DNA from 4 places in the Spongiactinospora sp. 9N601 genome. Region 3 is predicted to be linked to each of the others. Evidence: riboswitches for the same ligand, from Rfam matches in the RefSeq annotation. Region 3 holds a riboswitch; each other region holds the start of a gene.
The links. Region 3 has a riboswitch for cyclic di-AMP ahead of ACH34R_RS25590 (coiled-coil domain-containing protein). Riboswitches for the same ligand answer to the same signal wherever they lie in the genome.
Positions count from the first base shown of each region.

Region 1: linked by a shared signal. The riboswitch ahead of ACH34R_RS24415 (hypothetical protein) and the one ahead of ACH34R_RS25590 (coiled-coil domain-containing protein) in region 3 are both predicted to bind cyclic di-AMP.
Region 2: linked by a shared signal. The riboswitch ahead of ACH34R_RS31110 (CHAP domain-containing protein) and the one ahead of ACH34R_RS25590 (coiled-coil domain-containing protein) in region 3 are both predicted to bind cyclic di-AMP.
Region 4: linked by a shared signal. The riboswitch ahead of ACH34R_RS01750 (C40 family peptidase) and the one ahead of ACH34R_RS25590 (coiled-coil domain-containing protein) in region 3 are both predicted to bind cyclic di-AMP.

Region 1 is NZ_JBIRBB010000010.1:89,876-93,701, reverse strand. It holds gene ACH34R_RS24425 (DUF4032 domain-containing protein) at 1-121, shown strand, start outside; gene ACH34R_RS24420 (alpha/beta fold hydrolase) at 141-1,025, opposite strand; gene ACH34R_RS24415 (hypothetical protein) at 1,231-2,118, opposite strand; cyclic di-AMP (ydaO/yuaA leader) riboswitch at 2,488-2,653, opposite strand; gene ACH34R_RS24410 (universal stress protein) at 2,870-3,385, shown strand; gene ACH34R_RS24405 (nuclease-related domain-containing protein) at 3,416-3,826, opposite strand, start outside.
Region 2 is NZ_JBIRBB010000014.1:216,782-220,607, reverse strand. It holds gene ACH34R_RS31120 (DUF6716 putative glycosyltransferase) at 1-28, opposite strand, end outside; gene ACH34R_RS31115 (hypothetical protein) at 25-1,095, opposite strand; cyclic di-AMP (ydaO/yuaA leader) riboswitch at 1,325-1,479, shown strand; gene ACH34R_RS31110 (CHAP domain-containing protein) at 1,487-2,134, shown strand; gene ACH34R_RS31105 (SSI family serine proteinase inhibitor) at 2,325-2,741, shown strand; gene ACH34R_RS31100 (class II 3-deoxy-7-phosphoheptulonate synthase) at 2,855-3,826, shown strand, end outside.
Region 3 is NZ_JBIRBB010000010.1:353,904-357,729, reverse strand. It holds gene ACH34R_RS25600 (DeoR/GlpR family DNA-binding transcription regulator) at 1-221, shown strand, start outside; gene galT (galactose-1-phosphate uridylyltransferase) at 218-1,297, shown strand; cyclic di-AMP (ydaO/yuaA leader) riboswitch at 1,368-1,517, shown strand; gene ACH34R_RS25590 (coiled-coil domain-containing protein) at 1,521-2,534, shown strand; gene ACH34R_RS25585 (MarR family winged helix-turn-helix transcriptional regulator) at 2,538-3,050, opposite strand; gene ACH34R_RS25580 (M50 family metallopeptidase) at 3,093-3,826, opposite strand, start outside.
Region 4 is NZ_JBIRBB010000001.1:411,207-415,032, forward strand. It holds gene ACH34R_RS01740 (glycosyltransferase family 4 protein) at 1-40, opposite strand, end outside; gene ACH34R_RS01745 (M48 family metallopeptidase) at 37-1,290, opposite strand; gene ACH34R_RS01750 (C40 family peptidase) at 1,590-2,105, opposite strand; cyclic di-AMP (ydaO/yuaA leader) riboswitch at 2,209-2,390, opposite strand; gene ACH34R_RS01755 (hypothetical protein) at 2,761-3,012, opposite strand; gene ACH34R_RS01760 (cold-shock protein) at 3,328-3,537, opposite strand; gene ACH34R_RS01765 (NlpC/P60 family protein) at 3,815-3,826, opposite strand, start outside.

The sequences.
Region 1 (3,826 bases), 260 kb from region 3:
GTGGTTCCGCTCGGAGGCGGCCGGGCACGACGTCGGCCTGCCCGCGGCGGTGAGTTCCTACGTGCGCAACGTGCTGGTGTTCAAGCCCGACGAGAAGGCGGTCATCCAGGAGACTCCGTGAGCGCGGCGGGCGGCCGGGGTCAGGCCGCGCGTTGGGTCTCCGCCGCCTCGGTCAGCCGGGTGATCGCCGAAATGATCGTGCCCCACAGCGGGTACGGCAGGTCGTGGCCCATCCCGGGGAAGACGCGCAGCCGCGCGCCCGGGATCGCCTCGGCGGTGGCGAGGCCGCCGGGCAACTGGATGAGCTGGTCGTCGCGGCCGTGCACGACCAGCGCGGGCACCGATAGCCGGGCCAGGCCCGGCCTGCGGTCCGGCGAGGCGAGGATCGCCGCGAACTGCCGGGTCGAGCCCGCCGGATCGCCGGAACGGTCGTAGGCGATCCCGGCCAGGCGGCGGATGCGCTCCCGGTCCAGGGGGTAACCGGGAGAGCCGATCACGCTCCACACCTCAAGGGCGCGCGCCACGGCGTCGTCCCGGTCGGTCGCGGGCGGGGCCAGCAGGGCGCTGATGGCGGCGTCCGTGGGCGGGCCGACACCGGCCGCGGGGGTGGACATGATCGAGGTGAGGCTGCGTACCCGGGAGGGATACCCGATGGCCAGCGCCTGGGCGATCATGCCGCCCATCGACGCGCCGACCACGTGGCAGCTCCGCCAGCCCAGCGCGTCCATCAGCCCGGCGGCGTCGGCGGCCATGTCCTCGATCAGGTACGGCGCGGCGGCCCTGCCCGCCAGCACGTCGCCGAGTTCGGGGGCCCCGGCTCCGGTCAGATGTGTGGAAAGTCCTACATCGCGGTTGTCGAACCGCACGACGTGGTGGCCGCGTGCGGCGAGCATCGCGCAGAAGTCGTCGTCCCAGAAGATCATCTGGGTGGCCAGCCCCATGATCAGCAGCACCGGACGGCCGCGCGGAGACCCGAAGCTCTCGTAGGCGATCTCGATGCCGTTGGCTGAGGCGCGCTGGCTCATGCAGAGCAGAATCGCATTCGGTTCGCGAGCATGGCAAGGGCGGGCGTCCTCAGAGGGGGTACGAGGACGCCCGCCTTTACCCGGTCACGCCGTCGCAAGGGAGAGGCGACGTGACCGCACGGTCACCGCGGGTGAATTCGGTGACCACCGCAGTGGCCGCACGGGGGCAGCGGCCACCAGGGGGACCTGCCGCTCCGCCAAGGGATCAGGCGGAGTCGTCGGAGAGCAGCCGGCGGACGCGGTTGCGACCGACGAGGAGACCGGCACCGGCGGCGCCGAGACCGGCCAGGAGGGCGAGGTTGGCCGGGGCCGGGGCGACGGTGTCCGCGGCGGCCACGGTCCGGCCGGACTTGGCCGCCGCCGGCCGGACGGCCGCGTCCCGGTTCGCCTGGGCGGCGTCCGCGGCCGGGAGCTGATGGTACGGCGCGGTACCGGCCACCGAGAGGGGCGAGCCGGTGACGGCCGGGCCCTCGGGCTTGCGGGCGGGCTTGGGCGGGACCACCTTCAGCTCGCGGGTCTCCTCCTGCTCCGGCGGATCGACCGGGTTGCGGTCGTGCTTGCTCCACGCGCCCGTGGAGAAGGCGACCGGGTAGTTCTTCTTTCCGGGGCCCTTGCCCCACTTGGTGATCGTGTACTCGACGTTGATGTGCCCGCGCCCGCCGTTGCCGACGACCATCAGCGTGGTCGGGTTGAACGTGCCGCCGGTGAGGTCGGCGAAGGTCTTGGCGTCGATGTCGAGCATGATCCCGTTGTTGGACGGCACGCCGGGCCCGCGGTCGCCGATGAAGAACTCGGCCTTCCTATCGCCGAAGGTGACGTACCCCTCGGTGCCGAGCGGCCAGCTCGGGCTGGCGAACATGCCCTTCGTCATGGGCTTGCCGATGGCCGGCAGCCCGGTGTCCCCGGCGCGGCCGGAGGCGTCGTCCCAGAAGTAGGACGCTTTGGTGGAGCCCTGCAGCAGGACCTTTTCGGGGGAGTCCTCCGCGTGGGCGGCGGGGGCGCCCGCGCCGATGGCGGCGCCGGCGGTGAGTACGAATCCCAGGAGGGTGGAGGCCAGAAGGCGGTTCGGGCGCAGGCCAAAGGAAACGTTCATCAAGAAATGGGGCTCTTTCGTGAGACGACAAGGGGGAGGCCGCGTGCCTCACTCGGCAACGTCGCGGCCACGCACGTCCAGGAAGAGGTAAGGGGAAAGGGTCGCGCGGGCAGATCGCCACGCGGGGACGCGCGTTCGGCAAAGTCCGCCACGGCATAGGTGGCGTCGATCGTCAGCGAATTCTTGCCGGCCGGGTCATCAATGCGAGACGCCAGGTCATCGATGCGATGCTCGGCCTGGTCCGGCTCAGGCGGAGGCCCCCAGTGGGGGAACACCCGTGCGTACGGGCGTCTGAACCGAGAGCGGTCTCGTGGACCTGGGGAAAGCCAACCTCATAGAAGGCGTGTCAGGGTGGGGGTGACCCACGACTTCTCCTCTCCATCTCGCCTACCGGGTTAGCTGTCGGGTTCGGACGTGGAGATGCCCTACCGCCGCGCGGGCGGATTCACCCCAAGGGCCGCGTGGCGGCCCCGCTGATGGGTCCCCGGCTCCCGGAGGGCCTGTCGGCCGCTTCGGGACTCGGCGTCTGTTCGTGCTCCTCAACTCTGAAGAGCACCATTAGGTTGATAACAAAACTGGACTCTAGTAGCCATCCTGGGGCAAAGCAAACAAATCACCATGATTCAGTCAGAAGATCTACCTTCACCACTGAACAGGTGGTTCTGTCCCGAGATCTGATCATTTAGGGATTTAGCACCAGGTTTCCCAGCGCTTTGACCACTCCTCACCCGCGTCCGCTAATGCTCGAACAGTGAGCCAGAAGACATCCCAGCCGCGCATCGTCGTGGGCTTCAGCCGTTCGTCGGCCTCGGTCGCGGCCCTGCTCTGGGCGCTCGGCGAGGCGGCGCTGCGCGAGGCCGTGGTCTCCCCCGTACACGCATGGCAGTGGTCCGGGGAGTCCCGGGCGTCCTACGCACCGATGGGCACCTGGCGATGTCGCGACGACGAACTCGCCGCCGTGCGGCGGGAGGTCGTCCGGGCGGTCGCCGAACTGACCCCTAGGCCGCTGACGCCGCCGGCCCCGGTCATCGACCAGGGGCCCGCCGTACAGGTGCTGCTGCGGCACGCCGAGGCGGCCGACCTGCTCGTCCTCGGCAGCCGGCCCTACGACCCGGACTCCCCCGCCCCGATGGGGGCGGTGCTGGCCGCCTGCCTGCCGCGGGCGGCGTGCCCGGTCGTGGTGGTGACGCCCGGCAGGGTGGCGCCGGCCCGGCGGGCACGGCAGGCGGCGCTGGCGCTGTCCGGCAGGCCACCAGGCGTCGCATGAACACCGGGGCCACCGTGGGCCCCGGCCGAATCATGTGATCTTGTGCAGCTCCCTGGCCGCCGTCCTGGCCAGGGTCTCCACCTGCTCGTCGGACAGCGCGCCGGTCGCCCGCGAACGGATGAACCGCGGGATGCGCCGGGGCCGCAGCAGCGTCAGCCGCTCGGCCGACACGATGCCGCCGCGCGGCATGCCGCCGCCGTAGACGGCCAGCAGCGCCTCGATGGTGACCGGGATGCCGGACTTCTCGGTGAGCACGGTTGCCAGCCGCTCGGCCGCCTGGTTCAGCCCGTCGGCCATCTTGGTGCCGTACTTCTCGCCGAAGAACAGCCGCCCGCCGTACTGGGCCAGCTCGGTCTCGGGGCTGAACGCCTCGTTGTCCACGATCCACACGCCGCCGGGCCCGATCAGCAGGTGGTCGATGGACGCCTCGCCGCGCACGGC
Region 2 (3,826 bases), on a different contig from region 3:
CCGAGTCGGCCACCGCCAGGACTTTCAAGATGTGACTCCAATGTCGTGAGTGCCGTGATCGTGATGAGCGAACATCTGCAGGTGCGAACGCAGGGACGGCGCCGCGTCGGCGGTCCACCACTCGTCGGGCACATCAACGGTCTCCACGGGCACGCCGCGCGGGGACAGCAGCACCCGCAGCGAGGTCACGGCCGTGGACGGCAGGCTCACCACGCGCTGTCCCTGAGACAGCCCGCGCAGCGTGATCTCGGCGGGGGCCCCGCCGTCGTACACGTGGACGCCCGGTTGTCCCCTGACCAGGTCGAGGTCGGCGGGGTCCTCGCGGCGGTGCGGGAAGTAGGCGACGGGGTTGCGTTCGGCCAGGCCGGCCAGCCAGCACAGGTAGGGGTCGCGGTGGATCAGGCCGTTGCGGACCAGCGAGGTGCCGAGGACGATGGTGCGCTCGCCCGGCTGGGTGGGCTCGTCGGGCCGGGCGCGCAGCCATGGGAAGTCGTGGGTCAGCAGCTCGGCGCCGGTCGCGCGTACGGCGTCGGCCAGCTCGGCGGGCACGGGCAGCGCGGTGAACACCGAGAGCCTGCCCCGGCGGGCGGCCAGGCGCAGCCGCAGGCCGGCGGCCCTGCCCAGCGCCGCGCGCAGGAGGCCGCGGACCGGGCCGGAGCCCACCGGACGGGCGCGCAGCAGGGGCGGCAGGGCGTGGCCGCTGAGAAGTTCGAGCAGGCGGATGGTGGCCAGGCCGTCATCGACGATGACCACGCGGCGACCCGTACCGGCCAGCAGGCGCAACTGGACCTTGCCGGAGAAGGCGTCGCCCACCACCCAGGTGCCGCCGCGCGAGGGCCGCGGCATTTCGCTCTGGGCTGAATCGATCACGGAATGCGCAGGTAGGCCCAGACGGTTGAGTTCACGTCGGGTGGCGGCGAGGGCAGGGAGCTTGGCCCGCGGCACGATGCGCGTCCCGCTTCCGAGCAGGCCCGCATGGTGGGCCTCCACGGCGCAGAGCATCTGCAGCGGTGACTCCACCCAGGCCACGGCCGACCCCTGCTCCCGCACGTGGCGCCGCCGACCTTCCTCCACGCCGGGTGATGACCCGTTCACGACGTCATCACCCTAGCCACGGGGGATTACGAGCCCGGGAAGCCTCAGTGAACACCCGGAATACGAGATTCCGGTGTGTAGGAGCTTTGCCCGATTTGCCCTCGTATGTCACCATGTATTACCTTTCACGGAGTTTGCGGCAGAGCCCCCCCTGCGTCGCAGGTCAGAGCGTTGCCGCGACGTTTGCAAACTGCATAGCGCCCAGTCACGGCAGGAACCCCCTCCAGCCGGGGCGCAACCGCCGAGTCCGCGATACGCGGAGCCGGGGACCCAACCTCCCCCATGGGGTGAATCGGCAAGGCCCGCCTTCGGGCGGCCAGCCGTAGGGCCGACTTCCAGGCCCGAACCCGTCAGCTAACCCGGTAGGCGGCATGGAAGCAAGGAGTCCCCTATGTTCCTTCATCGGATCGCCCATGCCGGGAAGACCCGACTGCTCGGCGCCGCGCTGGGCACCGCGGTGTTCGCCGGCGCCCTGACCGGTGTGCAGGCCGCGCACGCCGACACCCCCACCGACACCAAGGCGGCCACAACCCAGACCCAGCGGGCCGTCAAGGCCCAGGACGTCATCAACCTGGCCCTTTCACAGGTCGGCGTCAGCGAGAACGCCGCCGGCGGCGGCACGAAGTTCCATGAGTGGTACATGTCCTCTCCGCGAGCCCTGGAGACGGTCGCCCGTGACGGCGGCAGCGTGAACGCGTACGCCAACGCGCCCTGGTGCGCGATGTTCGTCTCCTGGGTCGGCGAGGAGCTGGGCGTCCGTCCGTCCGTCGGATGGGACGCCTACACCGTGACGCACGCCAAGTGGTTCAGCGAGAACCAGCGCTGGGGCACGGCGCCCAAGCCGGGCGCGGTCGTGTTCTTCGGCTGGAACGGCGGCAAGCGCTTCGATGACATCGACCACGTCGGTTTCGTCGTGCAGGACAACGGCAACGGAACCATCAAGACCATCGAGGGCAACACGGGCAACGGCAGGGTAGAGGTCCGGACCCGGCCCACCAGCCAGGTGGTCGGCTACGGCTACCCCGACTACGCCGCCTGACCCTCGCCCCGACCTGGCCACGCCCCCGATCCCGGGCGGCGGGACCACCCCGGAACCCTACGGCCCCGTGCCACGGTGACCCCGTGGCACGGGGCCGTTCCGTCTCGCGGGGCGCGGGCGGCGGGAGCGCTTCATGAGAACTCCTCGTAGTGGTAAAGTGACTGTGAGTATTACCGCTAGGAGGTGGCCCGTGTCAACCGCCCGCCCGCCGGTCCGCGGCGTGGTCACCCTCTCGGCGGCGGCCGTGGCCGCCGCCGCCCTCGCCGCCGCCTTCCCCGCACAGGCCAAGGTCCCCCAGTCCATGCTGGGCATCACCCGGCACGACCTCATGGCCGACCACACCCGCCACTGGTCGCTGTTCTGCGACCCCGACGGCGGCACCCACCCCGAGGCCCGCACCGCCTGCGACCACCTGCGGGCCATCGATGGCGACCTGGGCGTGCTGCGCACCCGCTACCGATCCGCCCGCTGCGTCGGGGGCCACACCCCCGTCCGCGTCGAGATCCGCGGAAGCTGGCACGGCCGCATCGTCGGCTTCCACGCCCACTACCCCAACGCCGCCTGCGCCCAGGGCGCCGCCGCCTCCCCCACCCTCATCCCCGGCTGACCGGCCGGCTCGGGCGGCGGGGGTATACGGCGGGGCTCCGGCGTACAAAGAGCTTTCTCATTGTGCGGACATCTGGCTGGTTGACCCCGTCCTGTGCAATAGCCTGATATGCCGTGAGCGCAGAATCGATCCATCTGGATTCCTGGCGAGAGCTGCCCGCGGCGCAGCAGCCCGACTGGCCTGACCGCGGCGAGCTGGACAAGGTCGTGGCCGAGCTGGCCGGCCTTCCGCCCTTGGTGTTCGCGGGGGAGTGCGACCAGCTCAAGAGCGAGCTGGCCGCCGTGGCCCGCGGGGAGGCGTTCGTACTGCAGGGCGGTGACTGCGCCGAGACCTTCGCCGGCGCCACCGCCGACGCGGTGCGCAACAAGCTGAAGACCCTGCTGCAGATGGCGATAGTGCTCACGTACGCGGGCAAGGTGCCGATCGTCAAGATCGGGCGGATGGCCGGGCAGTTCGCCAAGCCCCGCTCCAAGCCCACCGAGGTGCGCGAGGGCGTCGAGCTGCCCGCCTACCGGGGCGACATGGTCAACGGCTTCGACTTCACGCCCGAGTCCCGCGCGCCCGACCCGTGGCGGCTGCTGCGGGCCTACCACTCGGCGGCGGTGACGCTCAACCTCTGCCGCGCCTTCACCAAGGGCGGGTACGCCGACCTGCGCCAGGTACACGCCTGGAACCAGGACTTCGTGGCCGGTTCCCCCGCCGGCCGCCGCTACGAGCGGCTGGCCAGGGAGATCGACCAGGCGCTCGCCTTCATGCGCGCCTGCGGGGCCGACCCGGAGGAGTTCCACACGGTCGAGTTCTACTCCTCGCACGAGGCGCTGATCCTGGACTACGACCGGGCGCTCACCCGGATCGACTCGCGCACGGGCCTGCCGTACGACGTGTCGGCGCACATGGTCTGGATCGGCGAGCGCACCCGCGGCCTCGACGGCGCGCACGTGGAGTTCTTCAGCCGCATCCGCAACCCGATCGGCGTCAAGCTCGGGCCGACCACCTCCGCCGAGGACGCGCTCGCGCTGATCGAGCGCCTCAACCCGGACAACGAGCCGGGCCGGCTCACGTTCATCACGCGGATGGGCGCCAAG
Region 3 (3,826 bases):
CCGACCGCGAGCTGGTCGGCTGCGCCCGGCGGCTGGTGGTCCCGGCCGACCACACCAAGTGGGGGCTGGTGGGCATCAGCACCATCGCCGAGCTGGCCGAGGCCCACGTGGTCATCACCGACGAGGGCCTGCCCGCCCATGCCAGAGACGAGCTGGCGGCCTCCGCCGGGGAGCTGATCATCGCGGCCCGGGAGCCCGCGGACACGAGGGAGAGCTTGTGAAGCGCACCGTCACCGAGCTGGCCGACGGCCGCGAGCTCATCTACTTCGACCGGCGCGAGGACGCCGACCGCGCCGCGCCGGACAAGCGCGACCTGCCGCCCCGCCCGCCCGCCTCCGAGCTGCGCCGCGACCCGCTCACCGACGAGTGGATCGCCATCGCGGGCCACCGGCAGGGCCGTACGTTCCTGCCTCCGGCGGGCGAGTGCCCGCTGTGCCCGTCCGAACCGGGCAGGCTCACCGAGATCCCGGCCGCCTCCTACGACGTGGTGGTCTTCGAAAACCGCTTCCCGTCCTTCTCTGACCAGCCCGGCGGGCACCCGGTGGTGGGCGGGCTGAGCGAGGCGCGGCCGGGGACCGGGCGCTGTGAGGTGGTGTGCTTCACCGACGACCACGACGCGTCCTTCGCCGACCTGGCCCCCGGCCAGGTCGAGCTGGTCATGGCGGCCTGGGCCGACCGTACGGCGGAACTGTCCGCGCTGCCCGGCGTCGAGCAGGTCTTCGTCTTCGAAAACCGCGGGCCGGAGATCGGCATCACGATCGGCCACCCGCACGGGCAGATCTACGCCTATCCCTATGTCACGCCGCGGACCCGCCGGACCTTGGAGGTGGCCGCCCGGCACGCCGAGCGCACCGGGCGCAATCTGTTCGCCGACGTGCTGGCCGCCGAGCGGGAGGCGGGGGTGCGGGTGGTCGCGGCGAACGACCACTGGACGGCGTTCGTACCGGCCGCCGCGCGCTGGCCGTACGAGGTGCACATCTACCCGCACCGCCGGGTGCCCGACCTTCGCGGGCTGGACGCGGCGGAGCGGGCGGCGTTCGGTCCGCTCTACACCGGCGTGCTGCGCGCGCTGGACGGGTTGTTCGGGGTGGCCATGCCGTACGTCGCGGCCTGGCACCAGGCGCCGGTCGCCACCGGGCGGGAACTTTCCCACCTCCACATGGAACTGTTCAGCATCCGCAGAGCGTCCAACAAGCTGAAATACCTGGCCGGGTCGGAGTCCGCGATGGGCGCGTTCGTCAATGACGTGTCGCCCGAGGAAGCCGCCCGGCTGTTGCGTGCCATGGTCACAACCTGATTACCAGATCATTCCGGTTTGATGTCGCATTGCCATGCGTTTACCACTACTATCCACACGCAGCGGCCGCAACGGCCGACCGCCTAATCCCGGGCGCCTCGCCCGGGAACCGGGGACCCAGAAGCACCTGGGGTGAATCCACGGCGGCCCCCCGTCCGTGGTAGGGCACCCTCCTGCCCGAACCCGTCAGCTAACCCGGTAGGCGTACAGGAGAGGAGTGTGCGTGGCGGCATCGTCCCCCACGTTGTCCCGCACGTCGATCCCCGCGTCCCGTCCCTGGCGCGCCCGCGCCGTCGCCGCGGCCTGCGCGCTGGCCACCGCCGGAAGCTTCGCCCTGCTTCCCGCGGCCGGTGCGGTCGCGGCCCCCAAGCCGAGCAAGGCCGAGCTGAAAGCGCAGCTCAAGAAGCTCGGCAAGAAGGTGGACGGGCTGATCGAGCAGTACAACGCCAAGCGCGTCGAACTCGCCGGCGCCAGGAAGGCCGAGAAGAAGGCCAAGACGCGGCTGGCCTCGGCCGAGTCGGCCTTCGCCGGCGCCGCCGACCGGATCGGCGACATCGCCGGGATGCGCTACCAGGGCAGCGACACCAGCCTGCCCACGCTGATGTTCGGCCAGGGGATGGGCGGCGCGGCCGTCCTGACCCAGATGGCCGCCGAGGAAGCCGCCTACCTGAAGGACTTCGCCACCGCGCGAGACGAGCGGAAGAAGGCCGCGCAGGAGGCGACGGCGCTGACCGCCCGCATCGCCGAGCAGGCCGACGACGTCGAAAAGCGGCGCAAGGAGGCCGAGGACCTGATCGACGAGATCGAGAAGCGGCTCGACAAGCTCATCCCGACCGGCGTGGGCAGGCGCGGCGACGGAACCTGGGCTCCCCAGTTGCCGACCGGCGCGGAGAACATCACGCCCCGCACCCGGGTGATGCGCGATGAGATCAAGGAGCGCTTCGAGCTGACCTCCACGATCGGGTGCTACCGGTCAGGTGGCGGCGGGGAGCACCCGCTGGGCCGGGCGTGTGACTTCATGCTCAGCACGGGCGGGACCATGCCCTCCGCAGCCCGGCAGTCGCTCGGCGACGCCATCGCGCTGTGGGCCATCAAGAACGGCGGCAAGATCGGCGTGAAGTACGTCATCTGGAAGCAGCGCATCTACACGATCGGCGGCTCGGGCTGGCGCGGGATGTCGAACCGCGGCAGCATCACCCAGAACCACTTCGACCACGTGCACATCTCGATGCACTAGGTGTCAGCCGGCCAGGGCCTCGGCGATCACGTGGTCGAGGCGGGCCGGGTCGGCGGGGCGGGCTCCGGCCGCCTCCGCGAAGCGGGTGATCAGCCGCGCGAAGGCCGCGCGGTCCTCCTCGCTCCAGTCGGCCATGAGGCTGTCGAGGTAGGCCCGGCGGTGGCGGGTGACGGCGTCGAGCACGCGCCGCCCCGCCGCGCTCGGCACCAGCCTGACCCTCCTGGCGTCGATCTGGGACGGCTCGCGCTCCACGAAGCCCGCCGCGATGGCGTCGTTGACCAGCCGGCTGGCGGTGGAGGGGTCGACGTCCATGTGCTCGGCGACGTTGCCCACGGTCACCTCGGCGGACTCCTTCCCGAGCCGGGAGACCGCGCCGACGACCATCACGTTGGACATCTGGATGGGACGGGCCGGGTCGCCGGCCTTGCGCGCGCGAAGCGGCCTGGCCCACATCCGGCGCAGCCGGAACAGGGCGACGTCGATCGCGACACCAGGCGCGGTCCGCTGTGCTTCCACGCTGTCAGGCTACCATCATTTGTGTGTAGCCTACATATAAGCTCATCCCGACAGGCGGACCGGGTTCACCACGTCGGCGTACACCAGCAGGACCGCCATCACGACCATCACCGCCGCCACGCCGTACGTTAGCGGCAGCAGCTTGGCGATGTCCACGTAACCAGGGGCGGGCCGCCGGGTGAGCCGGGCGAACCCGCGCTTCAGGCCCTCCCACAGCGCGCCCGCGACGTGCCCGCCGTCCATCGGCAGCAGCGGGAGCAGGTTGAACACACCGATCGCCAGGTTGAACCCGGCCAGCAACTGGACGAAGAACGCGATCTTGTCGCGCACCGGCGCCTCGGAGGCGGCGATCTCGCCGCCGATGCGGCCCGCCCCGACGATGCCGATCGGGCCGTTGGGGTCGCGCTTCTCGCCGGAGAACGCGGCCTCCCACACGCCGACCATCTTCTCCGGCAGCCGGAGCAGCGCCCCCGCCGTGGCCGCGGTCAGCTCCCCCATGTAGACGCCGACCGCGCCGATGCTCTGGCGTTCCAACGTGACGACCGGGCTGACGCCGAGGAAGCCGACACCTTTTTCGATCTTGCCGCGTTCGTCCAGGCTCTCGCGGTCCTGGGGGATGAGGTTCGCGGTCACGGTGAGCGGGCGGCCCGCCCGCTCGATGCCGATCAGGGCCGGCCCGCCGCCGGAGGAGCGGATCGCCCGCGAGGCGGCGTCCCAGGTGGCGACCTGCTTGCCGTCCACCGAGACGATCCGGTCGCCCGGCCGCAGCTTGGCCG
Region 4 (3,826 bases), on a different contig from region 3:
CGGCGCCGTTGGGCTCCGGCCGTAGGCCGGGCGGCGTCATGGCTCCGGCACACGATCGCGCAGCGCCCACGAACGGGCGGCGGCGATCCGCTGGGGAGCCGTGGGGTGGGAGGAGTAGAGCAGGTATTCAAACCGGTCGGGGTCGAGGTCGGCGATGTTGGTGAGCGCCAGCCGCCGCTGCATCGCCACGAACGTGCCCGGGTCGCGGGTCAGGTCCAGCGCGTGGACGTCGGCCCTGGCCTCGATGTGCCTGCTGACCAGGTTCTGGCCCGGGCCGGACAGGAAGGCGGCCAGGCTCATCAGGCCCATCAGCAGGCCGACCGCCCGGGGGTCGGCGATCGAGGGCACGGCGGCGCGGCGGCGCGGCGCGCCGGCCGAGGTCACCAGGTAGAGCAGGATCACACCCCAGGCCGCGCCGAGGCCGCCGATCAGGGTGCCGGAAAGGACGTCGTCGCGCTCGGCGTGACCCAGCTCGTGCGCCACGATCAGCTCGATCTCGTTCTCCGGGGCCTTGAGCAGCGTGTCGTAGACGACGATGCGGCGGGTCGCGCCGAACCCGGACACGTACGCGTTGAGCGCCGTGGTACGCCGGGAGGCGTCGGCGACCAGCACGTCGTCCACCGGCACGCCGTCGCGGCCGGCCATGGCCAGCAGGTCATCGCGCAACCGCCCGGCCTGCATCGGCCGGAAGTCGTTGAAGATCGGCTCCACCACGACGGGGTAGACGAACGAGGCGGCCAGCGTCAGCGCGAACGCGCCCAGGGCCGCCGGAATCCACCAACGGGCGAACCGCCGCGCCAGCGCGATCAGCACGACCACCATGAGCGCGGTGAGCAACGTGCTCACGGCGGTGTTCTTCAGCCGGTCGGCGCTCCAGGACAGCCAGGTCTGCGTGGAAAGGCCGTACTCGCGGAGGTAGGTCTCCGACCAGACGCCGAGCGGCCACCGCAGCAGCTCCACCACCACCGTGAGCGCCACCACGCCGCCCACCGCCTTGACCCACCAGGGACCGGGCACGCGGCCCACCACCCGCGCCCCGAACGGCGTCGCCACCAGCACCACGGCGAAGACCAGCCCGAGCGCGAGGGACAGATAGGCGGGCGCGCTGAGCGCCGCGTCGAACGCCTGCGACCGGGCGATCTCCGCCGCGGTGAAGTCACGGGCCGGATCGGCGGCCACCTCGGGCGCGCCCGGCGGCAGCGCCCGCCACGGCGTCGTCACCGCGACGATCCCGGCGAGAGCCAGGCCGAGCACCACCAGTGCGGCCCATGCCGCGCGCAACCCCCGCACGTCAGCCACTCCCCCCGCCGGCGCCACATCTAGTAGCGCATTCTCCAGGATCGGCCGGTCGCGGGGCCACACTTGCGCGTCCACGCCGTGTCCGCCGGCCGGCAGTGGAGCCTATTCAAGCGGATGGAAGCGTCTCCACGGCGGGTCCAGGTCTTTGCCGCCGCGCCGGATTTCCACGATTGCGGAGAAATGCGGGTGATCACCGTCGATCACGAAAAAGCGGCCCCGTCCCACCGGAGGGGAACGGAAGGACGGGGCCGCCTTCGCGTCGGCGGTCTCCGGAAAAAGCGCCGCCGGAACTAAAGGCCCGGCCGTACGGCGCCGCTGAAACTCGCCTTGCGCCAGCCGCTCAGCTTCTCGACGCGGACCGTCTTTCCGCTGCTCGGCGAGTGGACCATCTTGCCGTCGCCGACGTACATGCCGACGTGTCCCTTACCGCGGAAGAACAGAAGATCTCCCGGGCGCAGGTTCTTGAAGGACACCTTCTTCTTGATACGGGTGTACTGGCTGTACGTCACCCGGGGAAGACGCACTCCGGCCTTCTTCCAACTGAACTGAACGAGGCCAGAGCAGTCGAAGGCGCTGGGGCCGCTACCTCCCCACCGATAGGGGTCGCCGACCTGTTTCTTGGCCACCGAAACGGCCTTGGCGGCCTTGATCCGCTGTGTGGCGGCCCTGCTGAGTTTCTTGGCCGCCGGCACCGCGGAATTCTCGCTCTCCGCCTCGGCGGGGGACGGCGTTTCCGCCGGGTCGGTCTGCATGGCGGTCGGTTCGATGGCGGCCGTCGCCTCCGCCGCAGTGGCCTGCAGCGACATCGTCACCACCGAGGCGGTGACGGTGAGGGCCGCGCCGCCGAGGGAAAGGCGGACACGGTGAGACGGCCGTGAATCATACACGGATGCGGACAGGATCGCTCCTCAACTCTTCCACGAACGCCTACCGGGTTAGCTGACGGATTCGGGCGGGGAAGTTCGCCCTACGGCGCTCATGCGCCGATTCACCCCAGGCCGTTTCCCGCAGCGAAACGCTCGGTGCGGGACGGGCCCATTGGGTCCCCGGCTCCATGCCTCATGTCTGCATGGATTCGGCAGGGTCACCACCCGGAATCGGGGGGTACGGCACGCGTCGCGGCGGACGGGCGGTGACCAAGCGGATCTCGCCATTCAGAAAACGACACCGGCGGATCCGGGCCGATGTCGTGCGGCGACTTGGCATGTTCGCCGCGATGCGAGAAGGTACTCCCATCGCCATATTCCGGCAAAGGGCCGACAAAGCGCGGAGATCGAAAAGGCCCTCGTTGATCTCTCGAATCCCCCGCGCCACATGGGGTTCCCGGCGCCCGATGTGACACTGCTCACATATCGGTGAATCATGTAACAGAGATCACATATGGCCACCGTGGCTCACGATCTTCACTCCCGTCACGAGAGGCGTTTTTCGCGAACTCCGCAAAGGGCGCGGTAAGCCGTGCTAGGCTCCAGTCCCACTGGAAGTCCCACCGAACAGGAGCGACGACAGGGCGACCGGGTGCCGGCGGGAGGCCGCATCGAGCGGACCGGAAAGCCGTACGAGCGGGCCGTCCACGCGGGCGTCCCGGACGACCACCCGAGGGAGCGCGACGCCATGGAGGCCGCCCTCGCTGTCACCAGAGGCCGCGTCCCGCGCGAGCCGCCGCCGTTCGAGCAGGTACCACGACCTCGGCCACACCGCGAGCGAGAGCAAGGCACCGTCCTGACAGGGCTGCCACCCAAGGCCGTCCAGAGCGACGATGAGCGGCCCGTGCCGCCCTGCGGCCTCGTAGCGGCCAGAGCGCGCCTGGAGGAGCCGGACGATCGGCCTCCTCCCCGGAGTGGCGGCCGACCGCTTCGGGCTGATCTACATCGCCCTGGCCGGCGATGCCCGCTCGATCATCGGGGCCCACCGCGCCGGGGGCCGAGGCCCTGAAAGAGGGCAAAAGAAAACGGCCAGGCCGCTCGTGCGACCTGGCCGTGATCTACCCGGCGGGCACGCTCGCGCGGCCCGCCGTCCGACCCGGTGTCAGGCGGGGACGATGTTCTCCGCCTGCGGGCCCTTCTGCCCCTGGGTGATGTCGAAGGCCACGCGCTGGCCCTCGTGCAGCTCACGGTAGCCGCCCTGGGACACGATGTTGGAGTAGTGAGCGAAGACGTCGGCGCCGCCGCCGTCCTGCTCGATGAAGCCGAAGCCCTTTTCCGAGTTGAACCACTTCACGGTTCCGGTAGTGCTCATGTCGTTTCTCCTTCTGACAGGTGCAGAGACGAAGCCCGCACCGTGCGAACCCCGTGTCGCCGCGATGACCCCCATCCGGAGACGCCCGGAAAAAGAAAAGCACCTGAGCTGTCACAACGCGTCAGGTGCACAAGTAATCTTATGGGTACCACAACTGCAACGTCTTCAACTTACCACGCCCGCCATGCGCCTGTGCAGACTCTCGTCACTCCCGGCGAGAGCCGCCAGGAACGGCGCAGCGGGGGCGCCGGCGGCACCCCCGCGCGACCGGGCACGATCAAGGGCGGAT